DNA from 3 places in the Halomonas pelophila genome. Region 1 is predicted to be linked to each of the others. Evidence: predicted binding sites of a transcription regulator. Region 1 holds the regulator's gene; each other region holds the start of a gene.

Region 1 (7,201 bases):
GGCGCGCCCCGCGACGAGGACCGCCGCGACTGATGGATCCCACCGGCCTCGACCTTCCCCCGCTGGCGGCGGCCTTCGTCTTCGGCCTGCTCGGCGGCGCCCACTGCATCGGCATGTGCGGCGGCATCATGAGCGCCCTGACCTTCGCCGTGCCACCCAGCATGCGAAGCCCCGCTCGCCTCTCGGGGCTGCTGCTCGGCTACAACCTGGGACGCATCGCCAGCTACATGATGGCCGGCGCCCTGGCGGCGGGACTCGGCACGCTGATCGCCCTGAGCCCCCAGGCCCGCCTGGTGCTGCAGGGCCTGGCCGCGGTGATGCTGATCCTGATGGCGCTCTATATCGCCGACTGGTGGAAGGGGCTACTCAAGGTCGAAGCGGTCGGCAGGCGCCTGTGGCGCCACCTCGAGCCGCTGGGACGGCGGCTGATGCCGGTGGTCCGGGTGCCCCAGGCGTTCGCCCTGGGCGCCGTCTGGGGCTGGCTGCCGTGTGGCCTGGTCTACTCGATGCTCGCCTGGAGCCTGGCCATCGCCGATCCCTGGCGGGGCGCGATCCTGATGGGCGCCTTCGGCCTCGGCACCCTGCCGGCCCTGCTGGCCACCGGCCTCGCCGCGCGCCAGCTCGGCGCGCTGATTCGCCATCCGGCCACCCGCACGCTCTCCGCGCTGTCGATCATCGCCTTCGCCCTCTGGCAGCTGTGGACGCTGCTGCCCGGGGCGACGTTGCACTGACGGCCGCGCCGATCACGCCGTCGAGATAGCCCTGCCCAGATAGCCGAATACGACTTCGATTGACGCAGCTCAACGCGGTGCACCAGGCGCCTCGCTAGCATAAAGGCATGTTTCCCTCCGGAGGGCCGACCATGCCCGCTCGCGCGTCAACCGCACCCGGTAGCGACGCCCCCTTCGCGGCGGCCTCACCGGCCCCCGCCTATGCCTTCTACCCCACGCCCCAGGCGATGGGCGACGGCATCGGCGCCGAGGACTATCGCCGCGCGCTCGAGCACAGCAACGCCGCGGCGCGCCCGCTGTCGCTCTATGTGCACCTGCCCTTTTGCCAGCAGGCCTGCTTTCACTGCACACGCCGGCCGGTCACCACCTCGGATACCCGGCTGACCGAGGCCTACCTCACCCGCCTCGACCGCGAGATGGTGCTGACCAGTCGCCACCTGGACGCTCGGCGGGAGGTCCGCTCCCTGCAGTGGGGCGGCGGCACCCCGACCTTCCTGACCCTCAACCAGATGGGCGACCTGATCGATCGGCTGGATGCCCGCTTCCGGCTGGCCGGCGATCGCGACCGGGAGTACCTCATCGAGATCGACCCCCGCGAGGCCGATGTCTTCACTCTGCGCCATCTCGAGGCCCTGGGGTTCAACCGGCTGAGCCTCGAGGTGCTGGACCTGGATAGCGAGGTCCAGCGGGCGATCAACCGTGAGCAGGGCCGCGGCCTGACCGAGCAGCTGCTCGACGAGGCGGACCGGCTGGGTTTCACCTCCGTCAACCTGAACCTGATCCTCGGCCTGCCCCGCCAGACCCGCGATAGCGTCGCCGCGACGCTCGAGCAGGTCATCGCCATGGCACCGTCGCGGCTGTCGCTGTTTCACTACCAGCACCACCCCGAACGCTTCCCCCGGCAGCGCCAGATCCGCACCGAGGACCTGCCTGCCCCCCAGGAGGTCCAGGAGATGCTGCAGGCGGCCATCGCGATGCTCGCCGCCGCGGGCTATATGCATATCGGCCATGACCGCTTCGTGCGCGGCGACGACCGCCTGGCCAAGGCCCTCGAGGCCGGGCGGGAGCGCCACGACCTGGTGGGCCTGGGCGTCATGGCGGTCTCCCGCCTGGAGGACCTGCACGTTCGCAACCCGCTGAGGCTCGAGGAGTACGAGGCGTCCCTGGATCGAGGGGAGCTGCCCACCGCCGTCGGCCATCGGCTGAGCCTGGACGACCGGCTGCGCAGCGCCGCCATCGAGCGACTGATGTGCGATCTGCCCCTCGACCTGGCGGCGCTCGGCGAGGCCTTCGGGCTGGACGCCGAGGCCCATCTCGCCGCACCGCTGGCGCGACTGGCCCGGGCCGAGACCCAGGACCTGATCGTGCGCCAGGGCCGCCAGTGGCGCGTGACGCCCAGCGGGCGCCCGCTGATCCGTCAGCTGGCGGCGGCCTTCGATGCCTACCCCGCCGCGCCCTGATCGCCACACGCTGATCGCTACCGTCAGCGGCGAGGTGTTAAGCGGTGCTTTGCCGGTGGGCGACTATCCCCCATAATGATCTCTGAGCCACCATCCATGGAGGAGAGCATGCCCGACCCCGCAACCGGTAGGCGCCGCGCCCTGCTGAACGAGACGCGCTGCCAGACCTGCAGCCTGAGCTCGCTCTGCCTGCCGCTGGCACTCGAAGTGCAGGACATGGATCAGTTCGATGCCATCATCCGCCGCCGACCGCCGTTGAAGAAGGGCGAGGCACTGTTCCGCCAGGGCACCCCCTTCACCAGCGTCTTCGCAGTCCGCTCGGGCAGCCTCAAGCAGGTGACCACCGAGGGCAGCGGCGAGGACCAGCTGACCAACTTCTACCTGCCCAGCGAACTGGTGGGACTCGACGGCATCGACGAGGAACGCTACCCGGGCACGGTGGTGGCCCTGGAGACCACCACGGTCTGCGAGATCCCCTTCGATCGCCTCGACACCCTCTCCGAATCCCTGCCGGAGCTGCGCGGCCAGCTCTACCGCAGCATGAGCAAGGAGATGCGTGACGACCGCCGCATGATGCGCCTGCTGTCGCGCAAGACCGCCGACCAGCGCCTGGCGACCTTCTTCACCAGCCTCTCCGACCGCTTCCGTCGGCGCGGCTACTCGCCCTACAGCTTCCGGCTGTCCATGTCGCGGGCCGACATCGGCAACTACCTGGGGCTCGCGGTGGAGACCGTCAGCCGCATCCTGAGTCGCTTCCAGTCCCAGGAGCTGGTGGCCGTCTCCGGCCGCGAAGTGAACATCCTCGACCTGGAATCGCTGATCGAGGTGGCCGAACAGGAGGGCTGCCGCTGAGGCCGCGCGCCGATCGCGCTCTCCCGTCTCGACACGAAAAACCCCAGCGCCCGATGAGGTCGCTGGGGTTTTTCATGCTTGGCCGTCCGGCCACCGCGAGATGCTATCGCTTCTGATCAGGGCTCGTTATGCAGGGCGATGCGATCGGCATTGAGGCGCGCCTGCTTCTCCTCGAGGCCGGCGAAGTCGAAGAGCTCGCGGTCGGCCAGCTGGGAGGGTGCCACGTTGGTGACCGCCTTGAACATGCTCTCGAGCCGTCCCGGATGCGACGTCTCCCACTCGGCCAGCATCTCCTTGACCACCTGGCGCTGCAGGTTCGGTTGGGAGCCGCAGAGGTTGCAGGGAATGATCGGGAAGGCCATCCGCCGGGCGAACTCGGCGATGTCGGCCTCCCGGCAGTAGGCGAGCGGACGGATGACCATGTTCTTGCCGTCGTCGGAGAGCAGCTTGGGCGGCATCGCCTTGAGGCTGCCGCCAAAGAACATGTTGAGAAACAGCGTCTCGAGGATGTCCTCGCGATGATGCCCCAGCGCCACCTTGGTGGCCCCGATCTCCTCGGCGAAGCCGTACAGTGAGCCGCGCCGCAGCCGTGAACAGAGCGCGCAGGTGGTCTTGCCCTCGGGGGTCTTCTCCTTGACCACCGAGTAGGTGTCGCGCTCGAGGATGTGGTACTCGACGTCGAGCTTATCCAGGTACTCGGGCAGCACGTGCTCGGGGAAGCCGGGCTGCTTCTGGTCCAGATTGACCGCCACCAGGGAGAAGTTCACCGGCGCGTTGCGCTGCAGGTTGCGCAGGATCTCCAGCAGGGTGTAGCTGTCCTTGCCCCCGGAGAGGCAGACCATCACCCGGTCCCCCTCATGAATCATCCCGTAATCGATGATGGCGTTGCCCACCTGGCGACGCAGCCGCTTCTGCAGCTTGTTGAAGGCGCGCTTGTCCGCGGCATCGGATTCGTCGGAAGGCGTCGCGGGGTCGGCGACGGGCCGCAGGGCGGTGTCGCGGGGATCGAACATCAGGGCGTCTGGCATGGTATCGGCGCTGCCTGGGCGGCTGGAAAATGGCGGGCGCTATCCTACCATTCTCGCCGCCGACAGGCGACGCGGGGCCGCCCGAACCGCGGCGATCAACAGAAACGCGGCGATCAGCAGAAACGTTCGACCTCGGGCGTGCTGCGCGTCAGGCGCAGGTGGATCAGCGCCGTGGTCACGGCGTCACCGAGTGCCGTGTGCCGCCCCATCACCGGCACCCCCAGGCGCTCGGCTACCTGCTCGAAGCGCGGCCGGGTGACGAGTTCGGGGTGGGTGCGGCGCAGCCGGCGATAGTAGGCCTGCGCCACGTCGATGCAGGCGTTGGGCAGATCGAAGCCGAAGCGCGGCCGCAGGTAGCGGTTGAGCAGCGTCAGGTCGTCATCCAGGCGCCAGCCGATCAGCGGGCGATTGCCGACGAAGTCCAGGAACTGTGCCAGCGCCTCGTCGATGCCGGCCCCCTCCGCCAGGTCGATGCCGCGCAGGCCGTGCAGGCGGATCGAATCGCCACATAGGCTGGCGGGGCGCGCCAGCCGCAGGTCGAGGGAGTCGCTGGTCAGCACCCGATCCCCGCGCAGGCGCACCGCCGCCAGCGACACCAGCTCGGCCCGACGCGGATCGGGGCCGGTGGTCACGCAGTCGATGGCGACCATCTCCTCGCCGGTATAGGGCGCGAAGAGCCAGCCGTGATCGCCGTCGACCTGACGGCGTCGATCGGCGGCGCGGCGCAGGGCCCTGAGCATCAGGCAACCTCCTGTTGTTGAGTCGATCGAGCAGCGTCGAGGCGCGTCAGGAGTACTCGAGGTGGAAACGGTGCGAGATCCGCTGCTTGAACTCCTTGACGATGTGCAGGGCCTCGCGGAGCAGGTCCCGCTCCAGGGAGGAGAGCTCCTGCACCACCACCCGGTCGGGCGCCTCGCCCTTGCCCTCCGGATCATCGAGGCGCTCGAGCTGCTGGCGAAGCCTCAGCTCGGTGAACAGCGACAGGGCCTCGCCCAGGTCCTCGGCGAAACGCTCCTCCAGCCGTCCGTCGGCGACCAGCGCGTCCAGCCGCGCAAGCGTCGAGGTCGCGGCGATGCGCCGCTCGAGCGCCAGGGTGCGCACCCCGTGGACGATGGGGAAGATGCCGCCCTTCTTGATGTCCACCCCGTGCTGAGGCTTCTTCAGCGACCCGAACAGCGTCAGCGGCGTGGAGAAACGCAGCGCGGTGCGGGCGAAGTAGGAGAGCAGGATCTCGTCGCGGCTGCAGCGCTCGAAGAGCTCCTCGCGCAGCCGCTCGAGCAGCGAGGCGTTGCCGGCCACCGCATGAGCGTCGAGCATGATCGCCAGGCGCATGAGGCTCTCGCCATCGCGCTTCGCCGCCCACTGCGCAATGCGCCCGCGCCACTGGCTCTCGGTGCCCACCCACTCGGGGTTGGAGACCATGATGTCGCCGGGGCACGGCGGGTAGCCCAGCTCGATCAGCGTCTCGGTGAGGCGCTGCATCTGCGCCTGACAGTCGGGCCAGTCGAGATCGTCGGCGAGGATCAGGCCGTTGTCCTGGTCGGTCTTCAGGATCTGCTCGCCGCGCCCCTCGCTGCCCATCACGATCAGGCAGCTCTGGTCGTGATACTGCTCGTCGATCAGAAAGCCCCAGGCCTTGTTCATGATGCGCCCGTTGAGCGCCGCCAATAGCCCCATGGCGAAGCGCAGCTTGACGCCCTGGGCCATCAGCGCCTTGACCAGCTCCGGCGTGCGACGGCTGGCGGCGGCCAGCGCCTCCAGGCTGTCCGCCTGTTCCACCTGCAGGCTCACCACGTAGCTGCGGCTGGAGAAGTAGCTGAGCACGTCGGTCAGCTCGACCACGCCGCAGGGCCGGTCGCCTTCCATGACCACGACGCGCTCCACCTTGAAGCGGGTCATCTGGACCAGCACCTCGAACAGGTACTGCTCGGGGGTCGCCGTGATCAGCGCGAAGTGCGCCACGTCCTGCACCGGGCTCTGCTGGGTCAGGCCCTCGAGGACCAGGGCGTTGAGCAGGTCGGTCTTGGTGACCATGCCCGGCCCCTGCTCGCCCTCGACCAGCAGGCTGTCGGCATGGCTGTCGTTCAGGGTATGCACCGCCTCGGCCAGGTGGGTAGTGGCCGCCACCAGCAGGGGGGCGCGCATGCACTCGCTGACGCGGGCCAGCATGAAGCCCGCCATGGTGACGCCGCCCTCGGCGCGGCGCTCGGTGAGCAGGCGCGTCTTCTGGGCCAGGCGCTGGCGGAAGAACTCGGCGAAGGCCGGATAGGCCGTGCAGAGCTGCTTGAACACGCCCTTGGGCAGCAGGTAGCAGAGGCACTCCTGTTCGGCCCGGAAGCGATAGCGGCTCTTGCCGTTGAGGATGCTGATGGCGCCGAACAGGTCGCCGGCCGTGTAGTGACCGATATGCGACTGGGCGCCGGGCAGGGTCGGGTCCAGCTCGGCGACCTCGCCCTTGTGGATCAGGAAGAGATACTCCCCGGCCTGGCCGGCATCGAGGATGATCTCCTCGCGGTCGTAATAGGCCAGGTCGATGCTGCGGCGAACGCGCTCACGGCCCTCCTCGTCGAGGAAGGTGAAAGGGGGATGGGAGAGTTCTACATCGACCATGGGGCTGTCCTCGTTGCGCGGCGTTCACCACCCCGCTGACCTCGGCACACTCGTCGTCCAGCAAGCCTTCAAGATAGCAAAGTCGGAGTAGCATAAAGACCTAGACAATCGTCCTAACCTGGCTCTCTTAGACCATCGTCAAACACTGCGCTCCGACGCCCCTCAACCCGGTGACATTTCCAGGCTATACCATCGTCCTATGCGCCCCCCAAAGAGAACAAAAACGCTTTCTAAATAACGCTGCAAACCATTGATTAAAAAACAACTACCAAAAAGACCCCGCGCGGGTTCGTCATCATGATACGAAAGTCTGGGATTTATTTTAGGCGTTTGCTGCCCAGTATTGTGCATGAGCCATACAGGGCATTCCCGCGTCGACACTTCACGACGACCGGCCGCGGGCCACCCGATGACAGGCCGGTCCAGACTCCGCCATCGAGGCTGTTCCGTCGGCACGACTGCCCTGATGAGTGATGCAAACACTCCGGGCAACTTTCCAATCTCAACAACAAGTGGAGAG
Region 2 (7,201 bases), on a different contig from region 1:
GCCCGGCCATGGCCGCCAGCAGGTCGGGGCCGCAGGCATCCGGATCGTCGAGCAGGGCATCAAACCAGGCGCCCGCCTGCGCCGTCGAGGCGCCGCCCATGGCGCGCACGCAGGCGCAGAAGGTCTCGATGTCGCCGCTGGCGCCGGCCGCCTCGCCCCGATGACGCAGCGCGCCTGCCAGGGCGTCGTCGATGGCCACGTGCTCCAGGCAGTAGCACAGCGAGGTCAGCACCTCGCCGGGCAGGGCATCGAGGCGGGCGGCGACGGCCTGGCTCATGGCGGCATCCAGGCGCACCACGGCGTCGGCCAGCCCCTGCAGTCCCAGGGCGCGCCAGTCGATCGTCTGCTGTCCGGTCAGGTAGGCCTCGGCGGGTTCCAGGTGCTCGCTGGCCGGCAGGCCGGCATCCCGGCTGGCGCGCGCATGCAGCACGGCGCGGAAGGGCAGCGAGGGCGTGAAGGCCAGCGGATTGTCCTTCATCAGGTTATCGATCCGCTCGCCCTCGGCCCGGCCCAGGCCCTGCACGCTGCGGCCCAGGGTCTCCAGCAGGCGCTGCACGAAGGCGTCGCGCGGGGCCGGGTTGAGGTGGCCCTGCTCGTCCAGCGGCAGGGCCAGGAACCAGATCAGCGGGTCGTCCATCTCACCCAGACGGAAGACCATGGCCAGGCGCGCGGCGCCCTGCCACGGCGCCGGCCATGCCTGCTCGCCGGCCTCGAAGGCGGCCAGGGTATCGAGCGGGCAGGGCTCGACGCGTCGCCCCAGGTGATAGAGCCTCACCTCGGCACCGCTGCGCTGGAAGAAGTCGTGAAGGCTGTTGATCGGTTGCATGCTGTCTCCGGGTCACGAACCGTGCACTCTACCGCGGTGCCGGGATGCTGTCAGCCGTCCCGGGGCGTCGTAGCGGTGTCGCCGCGCTGGTCATTTCCTGATCAGTCGGCGCCAGGGCCCATGAGACCTGGCCAGGCGACACCTTTCCAGTGTTTATCCACAGGGCCATTCAGGATATCTGTGCATTGTGCACAAGACTGGCGTGCGTCGCCTTGCGAGCGGTGGACAACCCGCTGGGGTGGCCAGCGACGGGGGCTAGCGGGGATAATGACGGTAAACGTACCGGAGAGATTGACCATGACCGTTCACGACGAACTCGGCGCCGCCCTGCGCGAGCTCGAGGCCACCATGAAGGCCGCCAGCCTGTGGCGCATGGAGCGCCCCGAGTCGCATGCCTTCGACAGCGTGCAGCCGTTCTGCGTTGACACCATGACGCTGCCCCAGTGGCTGCGCTTCGTCTTCATCGTGCGCCTGGAGGTGCTGGTCGAGGCGCGCGCGCCGATGCCGGCCCAGTGTGAGGTGGCACCGGCGGTGGAGGCCTGGTTGAAGCAGGAAGGCGCGCGCGCCAGCGACCGGCTGCTGATGTGCCGCGTGGTCGAGGAGATCGACCGCCTGGTCACCGAGAACTGAGGTCGCCCGATGCCCTTCTATTTCGCCTACGGCAGCAACATGAACGCCGCCCGGGTCGCCGCCCGCATCGGGCGCACCCGCCGGGCGCTGGCCGGCGTACTGCACGACCACGGCCTTCGCTTCGACAAGGCCTCGAGGGTGGCGGGCATCGCCCATGCCAATGTGGCGGCGTCGGCCGGCGAGCGGGTGGAGGGCGCGCTGTTCGAGCTCGAGCACCCCGACCAGATCCACGAAATGGACCCCTTCGAGGGTTATCCCCACGACTACGACCGCCGTCGGCTGCCCATCGTGACCCGCGAGGGCGCGATCGAGGCCTGGGTCTATATCGCCGCGCCGGGCACCACCGCGAACGCCCTGCGACCGGCTCGGGAGTATCTCGAGCATCTGCTGGCCGGGGAGCCCTTCCTGACGCCCGACTATCATGCCCGCCTGGCCGCTGTGGAGGCGGTGGCCGGGCTCGATGCGACGACCCTGGCCGCGCTCGGGCTCTCGCGCGAGACCCCGCGCTAGCTATCTCGCCAGCGCCAGGCACCAGGCCCAGACGCAACAAGGCCCGCCGGTTGGCGGGCCTTGTCGTGTCGGGCGGGGCGATCAGAAGCGGTAGCTGACGCCGGCCATCACCACCACCGGGTCGATCTCGACCTCGCCGACATCGTTGCCGGCGACAGTGACATCGGTGTCGATATCCAGGTACCAGGCGGCGGCGTTAAGCGCCCAGCTATCGTCGATCAGCAGGTCGACGCCCACCTGGCCGGCCGCGCCCCAGGAGTCATCGAATTCGACAGGAAGCCCAACTTCAAGCTCTTCATCGGAGAAGGTGGTGTAGTTGACGCCGATGCCGGCGTAGGGCTGGACGCGGGCGTCAGTGCCGCCCAGCGGATAGTACTGCACGGTCAGGGTCGGCGGCAGGTGATCGACGGAGCCGCCGGTCACGCCCTCGACCTGGAAGTCGTGGTCGAAGGGCTCGGCGGCCAGCAGCTCGACGCCCAGCTTGTCGGTGAAGCGATAGCCCAGGGTAAAGGCGAAGGCGCTATCGTCGTCGACCTCGACATCGTGCACTGATGCGCCAAGAGACGTCAGGTCAAGATCACCATTATCGCTCTTGGGATCGACCTTGGCGACGCCCACGCGGGTGAAGAAGTCCCCGGCGCCATAGGCGAAGGCCTGGGTGCTGGTGGTGAAGGCAGCGGCGGCAACGCCGGCTACGAGCAGGGAAGAAATAGCTTTCTTGCGCATGGGTCATCTCCTGATTGACGAGAGGGCGGCGGCCTTGCCGCGTCGGAATCTGCCAACAGTCTATCGGCGTCATTTTTTGAGAATATTGATCCAGCGCAAGGATGGGACGGCATGGGGCTGAAGGTACAACCAAAGTAAGGCCGGGCCATGGGCCCGGCATTGCCATGTGCGGCTCAGTCGTCCTTTGCTCGGTAACGGATCAGAAGCGGAAGGTGGCGCCGCCGCCGAGGGTCATCGGATCGATGTCGGCCTCGCCGAGCGCCGTGCCCCCGATGCTCACATCGGCATCGACGTTGGCATACCGCGCGAAGGCCCCGACCAGCAGGTAGTGCGTCACCGCCATTTCGAGACCGACCTGGCCGGCCAGTCCATAGGATTTGTCGACGTCCAGCCCCTCGAGCTCTTCCTCGGAGAAGTGGGTGTAGTTGAGGCCGGCGCCCACATAGGGCTGTATGCGCGAGACGCTGCCGCCCATCGGATAGTAGTTGATCATCAGGTTGACGGGCAGGCGATCCACGCCGCCGAGGGCCGCGGTGCTGAGCCGGTGCTCGACGGCTTCGGTGCCGTTGAGCTCGACCCCCAGCCTGTCGCTGAACAGGTAGCCCACGCTGTAGGCCATGCCGCGCTCATCGGAGACCTCCAGCTCCCCGACTACGTCAAGGGAGCCGATATCGTCGGTGACCTCGGCCTTGGCGATACCGCCACGCAAGACGATGTCGCCGGCCTGGTAGGCCATGGCGACCGGGGCGGTGGCGAGGCCGGCCGTGGCGAGGGCGACCGTCGCGATCAGAAGCCTGGAGTTCATGGGAAGGTTCCTCGTGTCATCCATCGTTCGGGCGAGAGGTGGGAAAGGGGCATTTATTAGCCCAGCGAAGGAGGTTTGTTAATGTCTTGTCGCATTTTTCTATGGGCAAGATAGGCGTCATGTGGATTTTCTTGTGGGTTTGTGTATTCAGCATAGCTTCGAATTACAGCTCTTGTATAACTTTTTGGGTTTTCCTTCACGGCGCCTCGAAAGCACGCCGAAATTCGGCTTCACTCAAGGTGGATGATGCCACCGGAGTCGCTCATGGCCGGCCGACCTCTCTTTACCACCGGTTTTACCGGGCGCCGCCCCGGCCGTTTCGACCAACCGCTGCTGACGCTCCTGCTGGCGGCGGTTCTGGCCATCTGGCTGCTGCTTCGCCCCGAGCCCATCCAGACGCTGCCGATGGCGTGGCGCCTGCCGCTGATCCTGATCGGCGCCTGGGCGCTGGGGGCGGCCTTCGTGCGGCCGCTGGCCCTCGAGGTGGGTGAGGGCACGCTTCGGCGCCTGGCGGGCGCGCCCCTCAGTCGATGGGCCCTGTGGGGGTTCGCCGCTGTGGTCATGTTGCTGGAGGTCTGGCGCTAGCACGAGACGAAGAAAGCCGCCCGAAGGCGGCTTTCTCATGTGACCCATACCTGACGCACAAATGGAAAGGGCTCCCGCAGGAGCCCTTTTACTACGTACTACGTGGAGTGCGTTATTCCCGCACCGTTAGCGAGTGATGTGCTGATACTCACCGGCATCGGCCGTCACGCTGCTCACCACCAGGATGGCAATGAAGGCCGCGATGAAGCCGGGGATGATCTCGTACACGCCGGGACCGCCCATGAACGATGCGTTCCAGCCCAGGTTGATCCAGAGCATGACGGTGAGGGCACCCACCACCATGCCCGCGAGGGCGCCGGCACCGTTGGTGCGCGGCCACATCAGCGAGAGGATGATCAGCGGGCCGAAGGCCGAACCGAAGCCTGCCCAGGCGTTACTGACCAGCCCCAGCACCTTGGAGGTCGGATCGGACGCGATGACGGCGGCCACTACACCCACCAGCACGACACACAGCCGGCCGATGGCGACGACTTCCTTCTCTTTCGCTTCCTTGCGCAGGAACAGGCGATAGAAGTCCTCGGTGAGCGACGAAGACGACACCAGGAGCTGGCTGGAAATGGTACTCATGATCGCGGCGAGCAGGGCGGCAAAGAGGAAACCGGTGACCAGCGGATGGAACAGCAGATCCGCGAGGATGATGAAGATCGTTTCCGGATCTTCCACGTTCATGCCATTGCGGACGGCATAGGCCCGGCCAAAGATGCCCAGCGAGACCGCGCCGATCAGGGAGATGAGCATCCAGCTCATGCCGATGTTGCGGGCAATAGGAACGTCTTTCTGAGACCGGATGGCCATGAAGCGCACGATGATGTGCGGTTGGCCAAAGTAACCAAGACCCCAGGTCACCGCCGACAGCCAGCCGACGATGGTCAGCCCTTCCGTCCAGGAGAGCAGCGTGGGATCGACCTCATTCAGGGTCTGGGAGGCCTGGGCGAAACCGCCGCCACCTTCGCCGAAGAGCACCACCGCCGGCATGATCACCAGTGCCAGCATCATGATGCAGCCCTGCACGAAGTCCGTCATGCTCACGGCCAGGAAGCCGCCCACCACCGTGTAGGCGAGGACCACGACCAGGGTGATGGCGACGCCCGCCGCGTAGTCGCTCATGCCACCAATGTTGATGACGCCGGCGAAGGCGCTTTCGAACAGCTTGCCGCCTGCCACCAGGCCCGAGGCGGTATAGACCGCGAAAAAGACCACGATGACGATGGCTGATACCGTTCTCAGCGGAATGGCCTGAGTCGGGAACCGGTTGCCCAGGAATTCCGGGATGGTGATCGCATCGTTATAGTGAAGCGTCTGTTCGCGAAGACGGGGGGCGACCAGCGTCCAGTTGAAGAACGCCCCCACGAGCAGGCCGATGCCGATCCAGGCCGACCCCAGGCCGGAGACAAACATGGCCCCGGGCAGACCCAGCAGCAACCAGCCGCTCATGTCCGAAGCGCCGGCCGACAGGGCGGCGACCTGGGGACTGAGAGCCCGGCCGCCCAGCATGTAATCCTCGGACGTGGAAGTGGACTTGCGCATGGCATAAAAGCCGATGGCGATCATGAGCGCAAAGTAGGCAAATAGACTGATCCACACGCCAATAGCCATAAGAATTTCTCCAAATTATTGGGTCGGATGTAGCGCCGACACGTTGTTAGTGCGCCTTCAGACCGGAGCGTCGATGACGAGCATCGCGATCGGGCGGGGCGCGGAGATGAAGCCAGTAGCGGCATTGCATTTGATCATCAGGGGTTCCTTCCGTCTTGTTGTGATGACGAGTGGGGGGTCACTCGTCGCCTAGCGCCAGCAGCGACGCGTTGCCACCCAGGGCGGCAGTGTTTTCCGTCACGGTCTTTTCGGTGGCGAAACGCAGCAGGTAGTGCGGACCGCCGGCCTTGGGACCGGTACCCGATAGCCCTTGTCCGCCGAAGGGCTGAACTCCCACCACCGCACCGATGATATTGCGGTTGATATAGATGTTGCCGGCACGGATCTTCTGCGCGATCTCGTCGGCGAAGCTCTGGTTACGGCTGTGAACGCCGAAGGTCAGACCATAGCCCCTGCCATTGATGGAGTCGATCACCCGATCGATCTCGCTGGCGCGATAGCGCACGATGTGCAGAACGGGACCGAACTGCTCGCGTTCCAGCGCCTCGATGCCATCGATCTCGAACGCCACCGGGGCGACGAAGGTGCCGTTGGCGGTGTGGGCCGGGTCGAGTCGCGTCTCGGCGACCAGGCGATCCTCGCTCTTGAGCCGGTCGATATGCGCCATCAGGCCCTGGCGGGCGTCCTCGTCGATCACCGGGCCCACGTCGGTGCCCAGGTGGCGCGGGTCGCCCACGTGCAGCTCGTCCATGGCGCCCTTGAGGATCTCGATGACGCGATCGGCTACGTCGTCCTGCACGTAGAGCACGCGCAGCGCGGAGCAGCGCTGACCGGCACTCTGGAAGGCCGACTGGATGACGTCGGCCACCACCTGCTCGGGCAGGGCCGTGGAATCGACGATCATGGCGTTCATGCCGCCAGTCTCGGCGATCAGCGTCGGCAGGGGCGCGTTCTCGCGGGCCGCCAGCGCCCGGTTGATGATCTGGGCGGTATCGGTGCCGCCGGTGAAGACCACGCCGGTGATGCGCGGGTCGCCGCTCAGCACGCTGCCCACGGTGGGGCCGTCGCCGGGCAGCAGCTGCACCACGTCGCGCGGCATGCCGGCTTCATGGAGCAGCTCGATGATGCGGTTGGCGGCCAGCGAGGTCTGCTCGGCGGGCTTGGCCAGCACCGGGTTGCCGGCGACGGCGGCGGCCACGACCTGGCCGCAGAAGATCGCGATCGGGAAGTTCCAGGGGCTGATCGCCGCGAACACGCCCTTGCCGCCCATCATCAGCTCGTTGGACTCGCCGGTGGGTCCCGGCAGGCGGGTCGTGCTGCCGAAGAGCTCTTCGGCGCGCACGGCGTAGTAGCGGCAGAAGTCGACCGCCTCGCGGATCTCGTCGACCCCGTCGGTCAACAGCTTGCCGCCCTCGCGGGAGCACAGCGTCATCAGCTCGGCGAGGTTCTCCTCCATCAAGTCGCCCAGGCGGCTGACGATGGCGGCGCGCTCGGCGACCGGC
Region 3 (7,201 bases), on a different contig from region 1:
ATGAAGGCACGGTCGATCAGCCACTCGACTGGCCCATCCATGACTTCGGAGCACCACACCATGACCCTTCCCCTTCGCCAGCATCTGCTGGCCATCATCACCGCCTCCGCCCTTGCCCTGCCGCTGGCGACCCCGGCGCTCGCCCACTGCGACGCCATGGACGGCCCGTTGCTCACGGAAGCGCAACAGGCGCTCGACTCGGGCGATATCAGCCCTCTGCTGAAGTGGGTACCGGCCAAGGAGGAAACCGCACTATCGGAGAGCTTCGACAAGACACTGGAAGTCCGGGAGCTCGGCGACGACGCCCGGGAGCTGGCCGACCGGCAGTTCTTTGCCACCCTGGTCGAGATTCACCGTGCCTCGGAAGGCGCCCCCTTCACCGGCATCAAACCGGCAGGCGACATCGATCCTGCCATCCAGGCGGCCGACCGCGCGCTGGAAGAGGGTGAGATCGATGCCTTCCTGGCGCGGGTGGTCGAGACGTTCGAACAGCAGGCCCGCTCGGACTTCGAGGCTACCCTCGCAGCCAAGCAGCGAGCCGACGACAGCCCCGAGCTCGGCCGGGAGTTCGTCGACCATTACGTGAACTACGTGCACTACCTCGAGGAGGTGCACAGCGTGGTCGCAGGTGATGCCAGTGCCCACTGAGCATTGAGCCACCACGCATCGAACCACAACTCATCGAACCACAACTCATCGAACCACAACGCCCCGGGCCACTCTCGTGACCCGGGGCGTTGCGTTCCAACGGCTGACGGTCAGCGATGCGCCATCAGCATTCAGGGCAAAGCCGCGCCCATCTTGACTGCACTGCTGTCAGCCGCACTTGGACCAGCCGCAGCCGGAGTAGCAGGTGGGACAGCCGTCCATCATGATCAGCTCGCCGTTGCACTCGGGGCAGTGGCCGACCACGGCAGGGCCGCCGCCGCTGTGCTCCTGCGCCTGGCGCTCGGCCTGCTCGAGCTCCTCCGGGGTGGGCGGGTGCCAGGGATGGCCGCTCGCCAGGCGCTGGGCGTAGCGGGCGACCAGCTCCTCCACCGGCACCTGATTGCCGTCCTGGTCGAGGAAACCGCGGCGGTAGAGGATCTGCTGGATCGACCAGGCGATGGCCGCCACCTCGGAGTCGTGGAACACCGGCTTGCCCCAGCGGTTCATGCCGCAGCGCACCAGGCCCTTGTCCCAGGCCACCTTGCGCAGGTCGGCCACCGCCTGGGTGACGTAGCCGCCCCGGGCGGCTAGCGACAGGCTGCGCATGGTCGCGGTGATCCACTGGTGCTCGCTGGAGAGCTGACCCGAGGGGAAGAAGAACTCCACCGGGCGCTCGATCACCACGCGCTTGCCGTTGACCACGCCCTCCACCGGCATGAATGACACCAGCAGGTAGACCTTCTTGCGCCCCTCGGCGCCGACGTAGGAGATCTTCTCCGACACGGCCTCCAGGGTGCCCTCGGGGCGCGAGGGGATGCGCACCGTGAGCGGGTTCTCTTCGGCCAGCGGCGGCTCTTCCACCGCCTTCTTGACGCTGTAGGACACGATCTTGGAATTGATCTCGACGGCCATCAGGAGGCTCCTCCGGAACAGTGTGCGTTGACGCTCGAGTGACGGCCACTCACGGCCGCCTCGGCTAGCGAAGTAGGTCGCGGCTTACCACTTGCCATAGGTGCCTTCCTTCAACGCGTCATAGAGGTTCGCCGCGTTGTGCTCCTCGCCGTCGTAGATGACCTTCTCGTCGCCGGCGAGCTCGACGGTCTCGCCGTTCTCCAGCTCGAAGACGTAGGTGGTGTTCTTGAGATCGTCCTCACGCACCAGCACGCCCTGGAAGGCCTCGGGGTTGAAGCGGAAGGTGGTGCAACCCTTGAGCTTGCTGGCGTAGGCGTCCAGGTAGAGGTCCTTGAACTCCTCGAAGGGGAACTCGGTGGGCACGTTGACCGTCTTGGAGATCGCCGAGTCGACCCACACCTGGGCCGCCGCCTGCACCGCCACGTGCTGCTTGGGGCTCACCGCGTCGGCGGTGATGAAGTAGTCGGGCAGGTCGCTCTCCACCGCCTCGGCGGCGATGAAGTGGCGATAGGCGGCCAGCTCGAAGGAGACCACCTCGACCTGCTCCTTGGTCTTCTTGCCCGACTGGATGACGTTGCGGAAGTAGCGGTGCGAGAACGACGGCTCGATGCCGTTGGAGGCATTGTTGCCTAGCGACAGCGAGATGGTGCCCGTGGGGGCGATCGAGCTGTGGTGGGTGAAGCGCGCGCCGTGCTCGGCGAGCTGCGCCACCAGTTCCGGCTCCACCTCGGCGACCTTCTGCATGTAGCGGCTGTAGCGGGCGTGGAGGATGCGGCCCGGCACCTTGTCGCCGACCTCGTAGCCGTCCTTCTTGAGCTCGGGGCGCTCGCGCATCATCCGCGGGGTGATCTCGTAGTCCTCAGCGAGTGCCGGCGCCGCGCCCTTCTCGCGGGCGAGCTCCAACGCCTGCTTCCAGCCCTCGAGGGCCAGGTTGCGGCTGACCTCCTCGGTGAAGGCCAGCGACTCCGGCGAGCCGTAGGGGATCTTGAGCATGGTCAGGGTCGAGCCCAGCCCCAGGAAGCCCATGCCGTGGCGACGCTTGGCCTCGATCTCACGGCGCTGGCCCGGCAGCGGCAGGCCGCTGATCTCGACCACGTTGTCGAGCATGCGGGTGAAGATCGCCACCACCTGGCGGTAACGCTCCCAGTCGAAGCGCGGCTTCTTGCCGAAGGGCTCGATGACGAAGCGGGTCAGGTTCACCGAGCCGAGCAGGCAGGCGCCCTCGGGGGGCAGCGGCTGCTCGCCGCAGGGGTTGGTCGCCCGCACCTCCTCGCAGAACCAGTTGTTGTTCATGCGATTAACCTGGTCGATCAGGATGAAGCCCGGCTCGGCGAAGTCGTAGGTCGAGGCCATGATGGTGTCCCACAGCTCGCGGGCCTGGATCACCTCGACGATGCGACAGGCCACGCGCCCCTCGTCATCGACGGTGTAGCCCTCCTCGATCACCGGCCAGTCGCGGTAGATCAGCTCGCTCTCCTCGACGTCGTCCTTCTCCCCGGGGTGGAGCGGGAAGGCCAGCGGCCAGTCGGCGTCCTGCTTCACCGCCTCCATGAACTCGTCGGTGATCAGCAAGGAGAGGTTGAACTGGCGCAGCCGGCCCGCCTCGCGCTTGGCCTCGATGAAGCTCTTCACGTCGGGATGGCCGACGTCGAAGGTGCCCATCTGGGCGCCGCGGCGCCCGCCCGCCGAGGCCACCGTGAAGCACATCTTGTCGTAGATATCCATGAACGCCAGCGGGCCGTTGGTGCCGGCGCCGGCGCCGAACACGAAGGCGTTCTTGTGGCGCAGGGTCGAGAACTCGTAGCCGATGCCGCAGCCTGCCTTGAGGGTCATGCCGGCATCCACCACCGAGTCGAGGATGTCGTGCATGGAGTCGCGGATGGTGCGCGAGACGGTGCAGTTGATCAGGCTCACCGCCGGCTTGTAGGCCTCGGCGCCGGCGTTGGACATGATCCGCCCGGCCGGGATGGCGCCGTTCTCCAGCGCCCAGCGAAACTTCGGCAGCCACGCCTCGGCCTGGTCGCCCTCCACCGCCGCCAGGGCCTTGGCAACTCGGTCCCAGGTGGCGTGGACGTCCTTGTCCACGGGGTGGCCGTGACGGTCCTTGAGGCGATACTTGGCGTCCCAGATATCGCGGGAAGGCACCTGCAGGGGCACCTCGTTGGAGGTCTTGACGGCCTTGGCGGATGTGCTCATGTCGGGGTCTCCAGAGCGGTGTCTTGGTGAGTCGATATCAATAGAAAAGTCGGGCCTGCGCGGCGGACGCGGGCGGCGAGATCAGCGATCGCGTGCCGTGAGACGCTCCAGGCGCAGCAGCCACTCGCCGAGGCGACCCTGGGCGAGGCCCTCCTCGCGCCCGTCGAGCAGGTTCTTGACCGTCAGGCCAAGCTCGGTGTCGCCCTCGATCAGCAGGCGACGCTGGAAGAACAGGCTATCGGGATCCTCGCGCCGGGTGGCCAGGCATAAAAACTCGCGCCAGCCACCGCGGATGGTCGCCTCGCCGGGCTCACGGCAGAGCAGCAGGCGCTGGTCCGCGAGGCTCAGGGTCAACGTCACGCCGAGATCCTCGAGGGTCAGGCTGATCCGACGCCCCTCCAGGGCATCGAACTCGCCCTCCGCGAGCGGCTCGGCGAAGGTGCGGTTGAGCAGCGGCTCCACCAGCCGGCGCTTGACGCCCAGCGGCACCCGGGGGTCCAGGGCGCGGATCAGGCGGCTCGGGGCGGGCGGGCGCAAAAGCGACAACGGCGGATGGGGCAGAGACATGAGAATTCTCCTGATGACGTCGAGGCGACTGGGCCGCCGGAGCGCTCATCCTAGGGGGCATCTAAACCGCCTGCACTGACGTGCGTCAAGCCGTCGCCAGCACCGCGCTCCCCGAGGGCTGCGTACCATATATAGACCACCGCAAAGACTCAAGCACAAGATGTGCAGGAATTGCCTCAACGCAGGCGATGACGCCTCGCGGCCGTTTCGGGCGCCCCAGCCCCTTCACGGCGCGCCTCGAATGGGCCGCGACGGGGCGGCGGGCCGGTTCCAAGAAGGGGGTCACCCCCGCGCGCTGCGTCACCTGCCCTCGCCCTCCGAGTCCCTCCCGACGCTTGCCTCGCCCGGCGCCGGCGCCTCCCTCGCCTCTCTCTCGCCACCCCCGGCGTCTACCCGGCTCCTCGATGACTCACGCGCCCCAAATCGGGCACCTGCGTTGACTCATCATTAATTAAAAAACCCTAATGCTTTATCTTGGTGCACAGTTTTTTGCGATTTTGAAGGTATTTCGCGTCAATACCATGCCCAATCCCCGCATGACCCATGCGCTTGCTGCATAATGGTGCATTGCCTTATAGTGCGTGGAACCTTTTTCCAGCGCACAGGAATCGCCCCATGCCCTACGTTCACGACACCCTCGAGGCCCTGCGCAAGAGCAGCCCGGCACAGACCGAGTTCTACCAGGCCGCCGAGGAGGTGCTCGAGTGCCTGCGCCCGCTCTTCGAGCGCAGCCCCCACTACCTCGATCACAACATCATCGAGCGCATCGTCGAGCCCGAGCGGCAGATCATGTTCCGCATCTGCTGGACCGACGACGCCGGCCGGGTGCAGGTCAACAAGGGCTACCGCATCCAGTTCAATTCGGCCCTCGGCCCCTACAAGGGCGGGCTGCGCTTCCACCCCAGCGTGACCTCGGGGACCATCAAGTTCCTGGGCTTCGAGCAGATCTTCAAGAACGCCCTCACCGGCCTGCCCATCGGCGGCGGCAAGGGCGGCTCGGACTTCGATCCCAAGGGGCGCTCGGACGGCGAGATCATGCGCTTCTGCCAGGCCTTCATGAGCGAGCTCTACCGCCACATCGGCCCGACCACCGACGTGCCGGCCGGCGACATCGGCGTGGGGGCGCGCGAGATCGGCTTCCTCTACGGCCAGTACAAGCGCCTGACCGGCCGCTACGAGGGCGTGCTGACCGGCAAGAGCCTTAACTGGGGCGGCTCCATCGGGCGCAAGGAGGCCACCGGCTACGGCGCCGTCTACTTCGCCGAGAACATGCTCGAGGCGCGCGGCGAGACCCTCGCCGGCAAGACCTGCCTGGTCTCCGGCGCCGGCAACGTGGCCATCTACACCATCGAGAAGCTCCTTGAGCTCGGCGCGATTCCCGTCAGCTGCTCCGACTCCCGTGGCACCCTCCATGACCCGCGCGGCATCGACCTGGCGCTGCTGTGCGAGCTCAAGGAGGTCCAGCGCACCTCGCTGGAGGCCTACCTGGCACAGCACCCCCAGGCCCGCTACATCTCCGTGGACGACTACCCGGCCGATGGCCATGCGGTGTGGCGGCTCCAGGGCGACGTGGCCTTCCCCTGCGCCACCCAGAACGAGCTGACCGAGGCCGACGCCGAGACGCTGCTGGGCAACGGCGTGACCTGCATCAGCGAGGGCGCCAACATGCCCTCCACCGCCGCGGCCGTGGATCGCTTCCTGGCGGCGAAGATCGCCTACGGCCCTGGCAAGGCGGCCAACGCTGGCGGCGTGGCGACGAGCCAGCTCGAGATGGCGCAGAACAGCAGCATGGAGCAGTGGCCGCTGGAGAAGGTCGACGCCAAGCTCAAGGAGATCATGGCCAACATCCATCGCCAGTGCGCCGAGACCGCCGCCGAGTTCGACGACCCCACCAACCTGGTGCTGGGCGCCAACATCGCCGGCTTCCGCAAGGTCGCCGATGCCATGATCGAGCAGGGCGTCTGCTGAGCCCTGGGCGCGAGATCGAAAGGCCGAAACGCAGCGCGGCGCCCCGAGGGGCGCCGCGCTGCGTTGGGCGAGCTAAATCACTGAAAGCGTGATGGACCGCCGGAATCAAACGGTGCGCGAGTAGCGCCCAGTGCTGTGGCTCAGGTAGGCGTCGAAAGCCATGGCGGCGTTGCGCATCATCAGCCGCCCGGCGGGCAGCACCTCGATGGCGGCGTCGGAGATGGCCAGCAGGCCGTCATCGACCATCTCCTCGAGTTCCTCGAGGGCCTCGGCGAAGGTGTCGCGGAAGACGATGTCGTGGGCCGCCTCGATCTCGGCGAAGTCGATGCGGCCATGGCACATCAGGGCGTTGATCACGTCCCGGCGCAGCACGTCGTCGGCGTTGAGGCGGTAGCCGCGCATCACCGGCAGCCGACCCGCCTCGAGGCGCGCCTGGTACTGGGCGGTCTCCTTGACGTTCTGGCTGTAGCTGTCGCCGACCTTGCCGATGGCGGTGTTGCCCAGGCCGATCAGGTCGCAGTCGGCGTGGGTCGAGTAGCCCTGGAAGTTGCGCTGAAGGGTGCCGTTCTCGCGGGCCAGGGAGAGCTCGTCCTCGGGCAGGGCGAAGTGATCCATGCCGATGTAGACATAGCCCGCCGCGGTGAGGCGGCGGATGATCAGCTCCAGCAGCTCGATCTTGCGCTCCGGGGGCGGCATGTCCTCGGGGCGAATCAGCCGCTGCGCCTTGAACAGCTCCGGCAGGTGGGCATAGCTGTAAGTGGCGATGCGATCCGGGCGCAGGGCGATGATCTTGTCCAGGGTGGCGTCGAAGCTCGCCACGGTCTGCAGCGGCAGGCCGTAGATCAGATCGACGCTCACCGACTTGAAGCCCGCCTCCCGGGCCGCCGCCACCAGCTCCAGCACCTGCTCC

What was found. Region 1 encodes FNR, which switches genes on or off when oxygen is low (the NO sensors DNR and NnrR bind a similar motif). Its sites were predicted from a motif close to TTGATNTANATCAA; they were not measured.
Region 2: a site for FNR is predicted at 2,778-2,791, ahead of ABE957_RS02050 (OmpW/AlkL family protein). Genes of this name have one in related genera too.
Region 3: a site for FNR is predicted at 4,399-4,412, ahead of ubiT (ubiquinone anaerobic biosynthesis accessory factor UbiT). Genes of this name have one in related genera too.

Annotation. Positions count from the first base shown of each region.
Region 1 covers NZ_JBEGCI010000006.1:36,183-43,383, reverse strand. The annotation lists gene ccoS (cbb3-type cytochrome oxidase assembly protein CcoS) at 1-33, shown strand, start outside; gene ABE957_RS08125 (sulfite exporter TauE/SafE family protein) at 33-731, shown strand; gene hemN (oxygen-independent coproporphyrinogen III oxidase) at 863-2,191, shown strand; gene fnr (fumarate/nitrate reduction transcriptional regulator Fnr) at 2,300-3,043, shown strand; gene ttcA (tRNA 2-thiocytidine(32) synthetase TtcA) at 3,160-4,071, opposite strand; gene ABE957_RS08105 (3'-5' exonuclease) at 4,185-4,811, opposite strand; gene ABE957_RS08100 (DUF294 nucleotidyltransferase-like domain-containing protein) at 4,858-6,681, opposite strand.
Region 2 covers NZ_JBEGCI010000002.1:57,299-64,499, forward strand. The annotation lists gene ABE957_RS02035 (DUF3549 family protein) at 1-826, opposite strand, end outside; gene ABE957_RS02040 (YqcC family protein) at 1,124-1,456, shown strand; gene ABE957_RS02045 (gamma-glutamylcyclotransferase family protein) at 1,466-1,966, shown strand; gene ABE957_RS02050 (OmpW/AlkL family protein) at 2,048-2,692, opposite strand; gene ABE957_RS02055 (OmpW/AlkL family protein) at 2,892-3,497, opposite strand; gene ABE957_RS02060 (hypothetical protein) at 3,762-4,082, shown strand; gene putP (sodium/proline symporter PutP) at 4,209-5,699, opposite strand; gene putA (bifunctional proline dehydrogenase/L-glutamate gamma-semialdehyde dehydrogenase PutA) at 5,878-7,201, opposite strand, start outside.
Region 3 covers NZ_JBEGCI010000001.1:251,266-258,466, reverse strand. The annotation lists gene ABE957_RS01185 (DUF6448 family protein) at 61-648, shown strand; gene ABE957_RS01180 (ribonucleoside-diphosphate reductase) at 817-1,560, opposite strand; gene ABE957_RS01175 (adenosylcobalamin-dependent ribonucleoside-diphosphate reductase) at 1,645-3,756, opposite strand; gene ubiT (ubiquinone anaerobic biosynthesis accessory factor UbiT) at 3,838-4,323, opposite strand; gene gdhA (NADP-specific glutamate dehydrogenase) at 4,939-6,291, shown strand; gene hemN (oxygen-independent coproporphyrinogen III oxidase) at 6,397-7,201, opposite strand, start outside.